Regions from separate parts of the Rhodococcus sp. 2G genome, predicted to be linked through region 2. Evidence: riboswitches for the same ligand, from Rfam matches in the RefSeq annotation. Region 2 holds a riboswitch; each other region holds the start of a gene.
What was found. Region 2 has a riboswitch for thiamine pyrophosphate ahead of BO226_RS01940 (ABC transporter substrate-binding protein). Riboswitches for the same ligand answer to the same signal wherever they lie in the genome.

Region 1 (3,273 bases), 1.0 Mb from region 2:
GAGTTTCGTTGGGTGGCATGGGACGGTGTGTGGGCATGGTTGAGCATCCGACCTCTCGTGTCGGGTTGTTCCACTGGGGCTTTCGCGTTGAGGGTGGGCAGATGTCCTGGGCGTTAGGCGACGATCGGGTGTGCGCGACCGAAGGTGTTGTCGAACAAGTTGTGCCACGCTGTTTCCCACGGCCAGTTCTGCGGGAGGTGCAGCGTCAACCGTCTCGCCGAGGAGGCGACGCGGGCGGGGACCGAGACAATGGTGCGGCGGAGGGTGCCGGTCGTCGCTTTCGTCAGTTTGGGATCGCTGGTGAGGGTCCCGGCGGCGCGGGTGAGGTTGAACGCCATCACCGCGCAGACGAGCCACGCGGCGTTCGCCGGAAACGAGTTCGACGGTAGATGGGCGAGTGCGGAGTTCTTCAGGTCCGCGTGCACCTGCTCGATGATGGCGTGCTGGCGGTGAGTCTTGTCGGCGGCGACGGTATCGAGGTCGTCGGGGTCGGTGGTGGTGAAGAACGCGTGGAACCGCCAGATGTCGAACAACGTGCCCTGACCTTGGTCTTTCTTCGGTCGCAGGTCGGGGATACGCCGCACGACCAACCGTCCCGCAACGTGGTGGGCCTTCTTCTGGGAGGCGAACGCCGTGAACGGGATCTCGGCGACCTCCGCCCGCGAGATCCAGGTGTCGGTGCCCTCGTCGTAGAGGGCGTCGGTGTACTGGATCGGCGTCCACGAGGACTCGTCGTCGCCGATGGAGGCGATCGCACGTTTGATGGTGGAGGTCAGGCGCACGGTCACCGAGACATCGGCGCCGGCGCGGAGCGCGGCCCCGATGGTGGGATAGCCGTAGAAAGCGGAGTCGCCGCGGACCAGGGGCTTCGACGCGCCGTGGCCGTCCGCCCCGCCGGCCTGGGAACGCAGCCGGTCGACGGTGGCCAGCGCATCGGAGACCATCCGGGCGGCCCCGCGTGCGGAGCCGCACGCTCCTCGGCGCAGGCGTTGGCCGACGATCACCGGAGCAGCGGTCTCGGTGGTGACGGTGGCGATGAGGGCGTTGAGTCCGCGCACGCCGGAGTAGCCGTAGCCGGAGCCTTGTTTGCCGTGGCCGTGGACCTCGATGATCGAATCGTCGATATCGACCAGGACTCGCCCGGTGTCGATGCCGGGGACCAGTGGGGTCTTCTCGGCGAGGTTGCCCAGGAACCGCGAGGCGACGGCGTCGAGTTGCCGGACGTGTCCGAAGCTGAACTGGCGAAGAAACGATCCCAGGGTCGACGGTGCATAGGGGCGGTCGAAGACGGTCTCCATCGCCCCGTGCCGCAACAGTGCCAGGTCGGCGATGCTGTCGGCGCCGGCGACCATCCCACCGATCAGGGACCCGACCTTGTAGCCGGCGTTGGCACCTTTGTCGGTCGGCACGCTCAGGTGCTGATCGGCCAGGGTGAGCAGGCCGCTGGCCTGCGCCAACGCCATCACCGGGACCAGCCCCGCGGTCGACATCAGATTCGGGTCGTCGAACCTCGCCGCGGCGACGGGCCGGGTGTGAGATAGTTGCATCTGCGAGATGCCCTCCGGTGTGGTGTGAACTGATCCCTAGACAAGATCGATTCTTCCACTACGGCAGGGCATTTCGTCGTTACGACCCGCTCGCCACCCCAACCGAATCGGTGTATCCGGGCGTACAGGACGGGCCGACTTCGCACCGCTCCGACGACCGGACCAGCTACATCTGCAGCGAGACGAGTCGGGTGTTAGGGTCTGTGACGTCCCCACGGGAGCCCCATTGCAGGGGCTGAGATCGGGCTGAGGCAGCCTGCGACCGTCGAACCTGCCCGGGTAATGCCGGCGAAGGAAGTAGGAACGATTCCGATGAGTGCATCCAATTCGCATGCCCTGAGCTATGTCCACGACGAGGAACACGACCTGCGTGTACCTGTCACAGAGATCCGCTTGAACGACTCTCCCGGCGGGGTGCCGAACCCGCCGCTGCAGGTCTACCGCACTGCAGGTCCCGGTAGCGATCCGCTGGTCGGGCTCCCGCCGACGCGCTCCGACTGGATTGCTGCTCGCGGCGACGTCGAGCACTACCCGGGGCGAGAACGGGATCTGCTCGACGATGGCCGCTCGGCTGTGCGGCGTGGAGAGGCGTCCCAGGAGTGGAAGGGGCCCCGACCTGTCCCGGTGCGAGCGAAGACAGGCCGGACGGTCACGCAGATGCACTATGCCCGGGCGGGGATCATCACCCAGGAAATGCGGTTCGTGGCGCTGCGGGAGAACTGCGACGTGGAACTGGTGCGCTCGGAGGTGGCGGCGGGTCGGGCGATCATCCCCGCCAACGTCAACCACCCCGAGTCCGAGCCGATGATCATCGGCAAGTCCTTCCTGGTGAAGATCAATGCCAACATCGGCAACTCAGCGGTGACCAGCTCCATCGTCGACGAAGTCGACAAGATGCGCTGGGCCACCCGTTGGGGCGCGGACACTGTGATGGACCTGTCCACCGGCGAAGATATCCACACCACCCGAGAATGGATCATTCGCAACTCCCCGGTGCCGATCGGCACGGTGCCGATCTACCAGGCTCTGGAGAAGGTCGCCGGCCAGGCCGATGCGCTGACGTGGGAGATCTTCCGCGACACCGTGATCGAGCAGTGTGAGCAGGGTGTGGACTACATGACCATCCACGCCGGAGTGCTGCTGCGCTACGTACCGCTCACGGCCGAGCGGCTCACCGGCATCGTCTCCCGAGGTGGGTCGATCATGGCCGGTTGGTGCCTCGCCCATCACGAGGAAAATTTTCTCTACACCCACTTCGACGAACTGTGTGAGATCTTCGCCCGCTACGACGTGGCATTTTCCCTCGGGGACGGGCTGCGACCGGGGTCGATCGCCGACGCCAACGACGCCGCGCAGTACGCCGAACTGGACACTCTTGCCGAACTGACCACCCGTGCCTGGGCTCACGACGTTCAGGTGATGGTCGAAGGCCCTGGCCACATCCCGATCCATCGGGTGCGGGAAAATGTGGAGCGTCAACAGAAGTTATGTCATGGAGCGCCTTTCTACACCCTGGGGCCGCTGGTGACCGACATTGCTCCGGGCTACGACCACATCACCTCCGCGATCGGGGCCACCGAGATCGCCCGCCATGGCACCGCGATGCTGTGTTACGTCACCCCGAAGGAGCATCTGGGACTGCCGAATCGGGACGACGTGAAGACCGGGGTCATCACGTACAAGATCGCCGCTCATGCCGCCGACATCGCCAAGGGCCATCCCGGTG
Region 2 (3,273 bases):
CACCAGCGCGATGACGAGGATCTTCGGTAGCAGTCCGAAACCGAACCAGATGATCATCAACGGCGCGATCGCGATGATCGGCAGGGTCTGCGACACCACGAACAACGGCACGAGGGCCCGCCGCAACCAAGGCGAGAAGTCTACGACGATCGCGAGGGCCCACGCCAGTGCCAGCGACACGGCGAACCCGACCATCGTGACCTGCAGAGTGGACCAGGCGTGCCCGGCGATGTCGACGCGATGAGACCACCCCTGCGTGAGAACGCGTGCGGGGGAGGGCAACACCTGCGGGCGGACACCGCTCACCACGACGTACGACTGCCAGATCGCGACCAGAGCCCCGGCGATGAGCAGCGCGGGAAGGAGCCGACGTGCGCGGCCGATGCTATCGGTCTTCGAGGTAGTCATCGGTGACATAGGTCGACCAGTCCGGCTCGGTCGTCAACGGGCTGCCGTCGGGTCCGGACAGCACGCCGTTCTCGTACAGGAACCGGGCATAGCCCGACCATTTCCCGGCGTCGAGGACTCCGACGGCGCCGGAGGCGTCACGCATGTACTCGGCGGCGAGCATGCGCTGGCTCTCGTAGACGAGTTCCTCGTCGGGGAAGGCCCCGGGGTTCGCCTCGAGCAGAGCCCGGGCTCCACGATCGGGGTCGTCGGCGGCGATCCGGTAACCCTGGTGCAGCGCCTGCACGAAAGCGCGTGCCTGCTCCGGGTTCTCCGTCATCCAGTCCTCGTTGCCGTCGACGACGATCGCGTACGCGTCGGGGAAGCCGTAGTCGGTGAAGCCGAAGTACCGCATGGGCAGGCCGCGGTGCTCGGCCTCGAGACCCTCCCATGCCAGGTACGACACGGTGAAGTCGGCGGTCGACGAGTAGACGGCCTCGTACGACGACGTCCCGAGCGTCACGTTCTCGAACTCACCGCGACCACCGTCGTTGCGGATCACTTCGGCGAGCATCTCGTCCTCACCGGGGTTGGCGAAGCCCGCGAAGGTCTTGCCGTCGAGATCCGCCGGCCGCGTGATCTCGGCGTTGTCGGCCCGCACGGCGATCCCCGTCGCCCAGTGCTGCAGCGGTGCGAGGACCGCGACGGTCCGGGACCCGGCGGCTCTGGCGATGGTCGATGTGGCGTGCGTGGAGATTCCGAACTCGGCGCTACCCGCGTCGACGAGGGTGTCGGGGGTCGCGTTGTTGTACGGCAGGATCTCGACGTCGAGACCCGCATCGGCGAACAGACCTTCCTGCTGCGCCACGTACAGGCCGGTGTGATTGGTGTTGGGCGTCCAGTCCAACGCGAATCGGATGGTGTCGCTCCCGGAATCGGACGAGCACCCGACGACCGCGGAGAGTGCGGCGACGAGGGTGAGCAGTCCGGCGAGAGTCCGCCGCGCCTTCACTGCGCGGGCAGGGGACGGATCGATGTGGGTACAGGCGTGGTCATGTCGGGACATCCCTTCGTCAGCATTACCTGGTCAGGTTCGACGGGTGTGATCTCAGCCCCGCTCGTGCGGAGCACCCCGTGTCACGGGCGACCCTAGCACCATGCCCTCCTGGGGCCGCCGGGACGGGAGCAGAACGGAAGATGTGACCCGAAGTTACGGAAATGCCCAGGTCAGGATGTCACCCTCACATTTCACCCGCAACGGAAGGATCGAAGATCCCGACTCTTCGAGTGATGGTCCCTGCCACTTCCCCCGAACGGCAGGGACCGTCGCTCTGCGCATGTCTCTCCCTTGCGCGGACGATGAAGGGCCGTCGGTGAACTCCGACGGGTCCGTTCTTCTGTTGTTTCCGTAGACCCGACTCCCGCAACGGTGTTCAATACGCACGAACCGATCGGGGGATGGGATGCGCGCAATGATGGGCGCCGCGATGGCTGCGGCGGTGATGGGAAGTGTCCTGACGGCATCGGTGGTGTCGGCGGAGACGAGCGGACGCACCGAAATGCCGTATGACTCGTCGGCGCCGCTGGCCGGCGAGGTGCTCGGGTCCGTAGTGTCGATACCCGCGCCGCTGCCGGCGGAAGCGGGACTGCGACCCGCCGCGTGCGACCGGTTGTCGTATCTGCGGTGGCGGTCGGCCGACGGACCGGAGAGTTCGGCCGACGCCGACCGGATCCTCGTCGCCCAGCCCGGGATCTTCGAGGGAGCGGGCGCGTTCGAGAGCATCGCGCGCAACACCGTCGTCGCGGCCGCGGCCCGTGGTGCCCACGTCGAGTTCTGGGCACTCGACCGGCGATCGAACTGCCTCGAGGACCACACCGGTACCCGGGCGGCACTGCGGACGGGTTCGCTCGACACCGCGACCGACTACTACTTCCGCGGTGCCGAAGTGGACGGGCGACGATTCGCCGGCCACGCGAGCGGCGCCGACGTCGCGTGGCTCTCGCATGTCGGCATCGAGCAGACGCTGCGCGACCAGTACGACCTGCTGCGTCACGAACTCTCCGACCCGGAACTGCGGAAACGGAAAGTGTTGTGCGGCGGACATTCTCTCGGTGGTTTCATCACCGGCTACTTCGCGGAATGGGACTTCGACGGAGATCCCGCCACCACGGGCGACGCCGGTTACAACCAGTGCGGCGGGTACTTTGCGCTCGATACGGTGATCGAGGCGGGAGCGCCCTCCCCCGGGCAGAGTGCCCTCCCGGATCTGCCCGAAGCGGTCTGGGCGCCAGTCGATGCGTTCTTCGGCTCCATCTCGACGGCATCGCCGGTGCTGGCACTTCCCACGGTCATCAATCCCGAGACGACGAATCTGCTCGCACTCACCGGACTCGCCGCGCGACTGGACCCGGACAGCACCGACGGCATTGTCCCGCGCATGCCCGACAACCCGAACATCGACTGGACGTTGCGCACTCTGTTGTCGGGGGACTACGCGATGTTCGCGACGGGCGACCCGGATGTGCGGACGTTGAACGCGACCAACGAGGCGGTGCTCGGCGCGATCCTCGACGACAATTCGCAACCGCTGGGGTTCCTGCAGGTGAGCGTCGGATTCATTACCGGGGCGCCCGTGCGCGACAAGCTGTTTCCTGTTCCCGCCACGCCGGAGGTGCTCGGGTCGGGATTCTTCGGCGATGCGCTCAAGGCGTCGCCGGCGGTGTTCGCGGATCCGGGAGTCGTCTACCGGTGGCTCGACTACGACGAGGTGGGCACTGGGGCGTCGTCACCCGACGAGGCGCGGTACACCGATCGGGGGAGCGAGGTGACGTCGATCGCGGAGCTGGCGCGGAATCTGTCGGAGCCACCACTGGATTTCACCGAGT
Region 3 (3,273 bases), 2.4 Mb from region 2:
TCGGCGAAGATGCCTGGGCCCAGAAGCGTTTCGGGATCCGGCCGGCGTGCCGGGCACGGAATCCCGCTTCGACGGCGTGACGCATCGCCGACGCCATCAGCGCCGGATCCTTCGCGCGGGTGACGGCGGTCGCGAGCAGCACGGCGTCGCAACCGAGTTCCATCGCGAGCGCCGCGTCGGAGGCGGTTCCGATTCCCGCGTCGAGGATCACCGGCACACCCGCAGCCTCGACGATCATCTCGATGTGGTGCGGGTTCGAGATACCGAGGCCGGTCCCGATCGGCGAGCCGAGCGGCATCACCGCGGCACAACCGACGTCCTCGAGGCGCCGCGCGAGGACGGGATCGTCGGTCGTGTACGGCAGGACGACGAAGCCGTCGTCGACGAGTTGTTCGGCCGCGGAGACGAGTTCGATGGCGTCGGGCAGCAGCGTCCGTTCGTCGGCGATGACCTCGAGTTTCACCCAGTCGGTCTCCAGCGCCTCCCGCCCGAGCTGCGCGGTCAGCACGGCTTCCTTCGCGCCGCGGCACCCGGCAGTGTTCGGCAGCGGTTCGATGCCGAGGCGGCGCAGCAGGTCGAGGACACCGGTTCCGGAGGCCGCGTCGACACGGCGCATCGCGACGGTGGTCAGTTCGGTGCCCGACGCGACGAGTGCCTCCTCGAGCACGGCCAGGTTCGCCGCGCCACCGGTGCCGGTGATCAGCCGCGATCCGAAGGTGCGGCCGGCGATGGTGAGCTGCGGCAGGTCGGCGCCGGGATCGTGTGTGTCAGCCACCCTGGACCGCCGTGAGGATCTCGATGCTCGCTCCGCGCGTGACCGGCTCCGACCAGCGGCCACGCGGGCACACGACACCGTCGACGGCGACCGCGATGCCCTTCTCGGGCAGACCGAGCTCGTTCAGCAGTTGTGACACGGTCGGGGCCGCGTCGTAGTACTTGTCCTCACCGTTGACGGTGATGCCCACGGATACGTTCGTCATCCCACACTCGCTTCCGTAATTCGTCCAGGACAGGCGTACTGCGCGTCGGCCAGCGACCGCCCACCGAGTTCGGCGAGCACCGCGTCGACGGTGAGCGGCGTGAGCAGCACACCGTTGCGGCCGTGGCCGGTCGCGGCGACGACACGATCGGAGAGCCGGCCGATCAGCGGCAGGTTGTCGGGGGTCATCGGGCGCAGGCCCGCACTCGCCTCGAACAGTTCGTACTCGCCGAGCGCAGGAAAGATCTTCTCGGCGTCGGCGATCAGATCGCGCACCCCGGCCACCGTGACCTGTGTGTCGGACGCCTCGTACTGTGTGGCGCCCACGACGAGGCCGTCGTGGCGGGGCACCAGATAGGCGGGGCGTCCGTGGACACTCGCGCGCACGGTGCGCTGCGGCGGCGGAGTCGCGCCCGGCCGCACCCGCAGGCGCAGGATCTCGCCCTTGACCGGACGGACCGGAAGGCCCGGCCACAGTCGCGCCGACGCCGAGCCGGCGGCGAGCACCACCTGATCGTCGGGAAGGTCGGCGAGATCGTGGACGGCGGCGTCGGAGAAACGCACCCCGGCCGCGGTGGCCGCGACGCGCAGGGCGTCGACGAGCGTACGGTTGTCGACCGACGACTCGGTGGGCGCGAGCAGTCCGAGACGCACCTTCGGGCCGAGCGACGGTTCGAACTCCCGGATCTCCGCACGGGAGAGCAGACGCATCTCGTGCCCCCGCTCCCCGACCCATTCGGCGACGGTCCGCAAGTCGGCCGCGTCCGCCGCGTCGAGCGCGACAGTCAGCGACTCCTCGGCGGTGAACACGTCGACGCCGGTCTCCGCGCGCAGTGCATCCGCGAATCCGGGCCAGCGGTCGAGCGAGGCCGCACCCAGGGACAGCACGTGGTCCTCACCGGGCCAGCCCTCGGACAGCGGGGCCAGCATCCCGCCGGCCACCCACGAGGCGCCACTGCCGGGATTCGGGTCGTGCACGGTCACGATGTGCCCCGAGCGGGCCGCGCGCCATGCGATCGACAGCCCGATCACTCCGCCACCCACGACGGCCACAGTTGCCATTGGTCCACCTCACTCCCTGCGCCGGCATGATCCGGGTCAGGTCATAACGGTCGGGGCCGGCAGGCCCCCTCTCAGCCCCGCGAACCTCGGGACTCCCGTGTCGTCACTTTCTGCTTAGAGGCTACCGTCTTGGTCGTGACCACCTATCGCGGCAACCATCCCGACCCGCGCGGCCGCCTCGCGACCGCCCGGTTGTATCTGTGCACCGACGCTCGCCGGGACACCGGCGACCTCGCACGGTTCGTCGAGGAGGCCCTCGCCGGTGGGGTCGACATCGTCCAGTTGCGCGACAAGGACTCGGCCGGCGAGAAGAAGTTCGGACGCCTCGAGGCACGCGAGGAACTCGCCGCCCTCGAGATCATCGGCGAGGCGTGTGCACGCCACGGTGCGCTCCTGGCCGTGAACGACCGCGCCGACATCGCGCTCGCGTCGGGCGCCGACATCCTGCATCTCGGTCAGGGCGACCTGCCGGTGCGGCACGCGCGGCAGATCCTCGGCGACGAGATCGTCATCGGCCGCTCGACGTCGAGCCGCGCGCAGGCTGCGCTCGCCGACATCGAGGCGGGCGTCGACTACTTCGCATCCGGGCCGGTGTGGGACACACCGACCAAGCCGGGACGGACCGCAGCGGGGCTGGAGGTGACGCGCGAGGTCGCGCAGTCGCAGCCGGCACGGCCGTGGTTCGCGATCGGCGGCATCGATCTCGAGCGGCTCCCCGAGGTGCTCGACGCCGGTGCCACGCGGGTCGCGGTGGTCCGGGCGATCACGAAGGCATCCGATCCGCGGGCAGCCGCGGCGGCGCTGAAGGCCGCACTCCCGACCTGAGGCGTTACAGCCAGCCCAGCACGGCCGAGGGCGACATCGAGATCGTGCCCCTGGGCAACCGCGCGCGCAGGCCGCGATCCGCGGTGACCACGACCGTCACCCCGGGGTCGACCACGGCCGTGGTGGAGGCGAGCCGTGCCAGCTCGTCGTCGCCGCTGCCGTCCGCGCTGTGCACCGGGATCCGGACGTCGTCGATCGTCGCGTCGCGGGCATGCCCTTCGAGGACCGCTTCGACGCGGGGGACCCAGCCGAACGTCCCGTCGGGAATTTCGACGGTGCGGGGCAGGACCGCGGCGAGGTCGGCGAGCAGGGCGCTCGTCGCGCCGGGGCGGTCGCGCCACCATCCGGTGGGGCCGCTCGCTCCGAGCACGTTCGCGGTGTCGAGCAGCATGCGTACCGGTGAGGTG

Region 1: linked by a shared signal. The riboswitch ahead of thiC (phosphomethylpyrimidine synthase ThiC) and the one ahead of BO226_RS01940 (ABC transporter substrate-binding protein) in region 2 are both predicted to bind thiamine pyrophosphate.
Region 3: linked by a shared signal. The riboswitch ahead of thiO (glycine oxidase ThiO) and the one ahead of BO226_RS01940 (ABC transporter substrate-binding protein) in region 2 are both predicted to bind thiamine pyrophosphate.

What each region holds. Positions count from the first base shown of each region.
Region 1 covers NZ_CP018063.1:4,624,798-4,628,070, forward strand. Annotated here, with positions in the region: gene BO226_RS21985 (IS1380 family transposase) at 114-1,547, opposite strand; TPP riboswitch at 1,752-1,861, shown strand; gene thiC (phosphomethylpyrimidine synthase ThiC) at 1,860-3,273, shown strand, end outside.
Region 2 covers NZ_CP018063.1:389,604-392,876, forward strand. Annotated here, with positions in the region: gene BO226_RS01935 (ABC transporter permease) at 1-408, opposite strand, end outside; gene BO226_RS01940 (ABC transporter substrate-binding protein) at 386-1,453, opposite strand; TPP riboswitch at 1,436-1,532, opposite strand; gene BO226_RS01945 (hypothetical protein) at 1,851-3,273, shown strand, end outside.
Region 3 covers NZ_CP018063.1:3,265,817-3,269,089, forward strand. Annotated here, with positions in the region: gene BO226_RS15370 (thiazole synthase) at 1-775, opposite strand, end outside; gene thiS (sulfur carrier protein ThiS) at 768-980, opposite strand; gene thiO (glycine oxidase ThiO) at 977-2,041, opposite strand; TPP riboswitch at 2,038-2,150, opposite strand; gene thiE (thiamine phosphate synthase) at 2,177-2,866, shown strand; gene BO226_RS15390 (NUDIX hydrolase) at 2,871-3,273, opposite strand, start outside.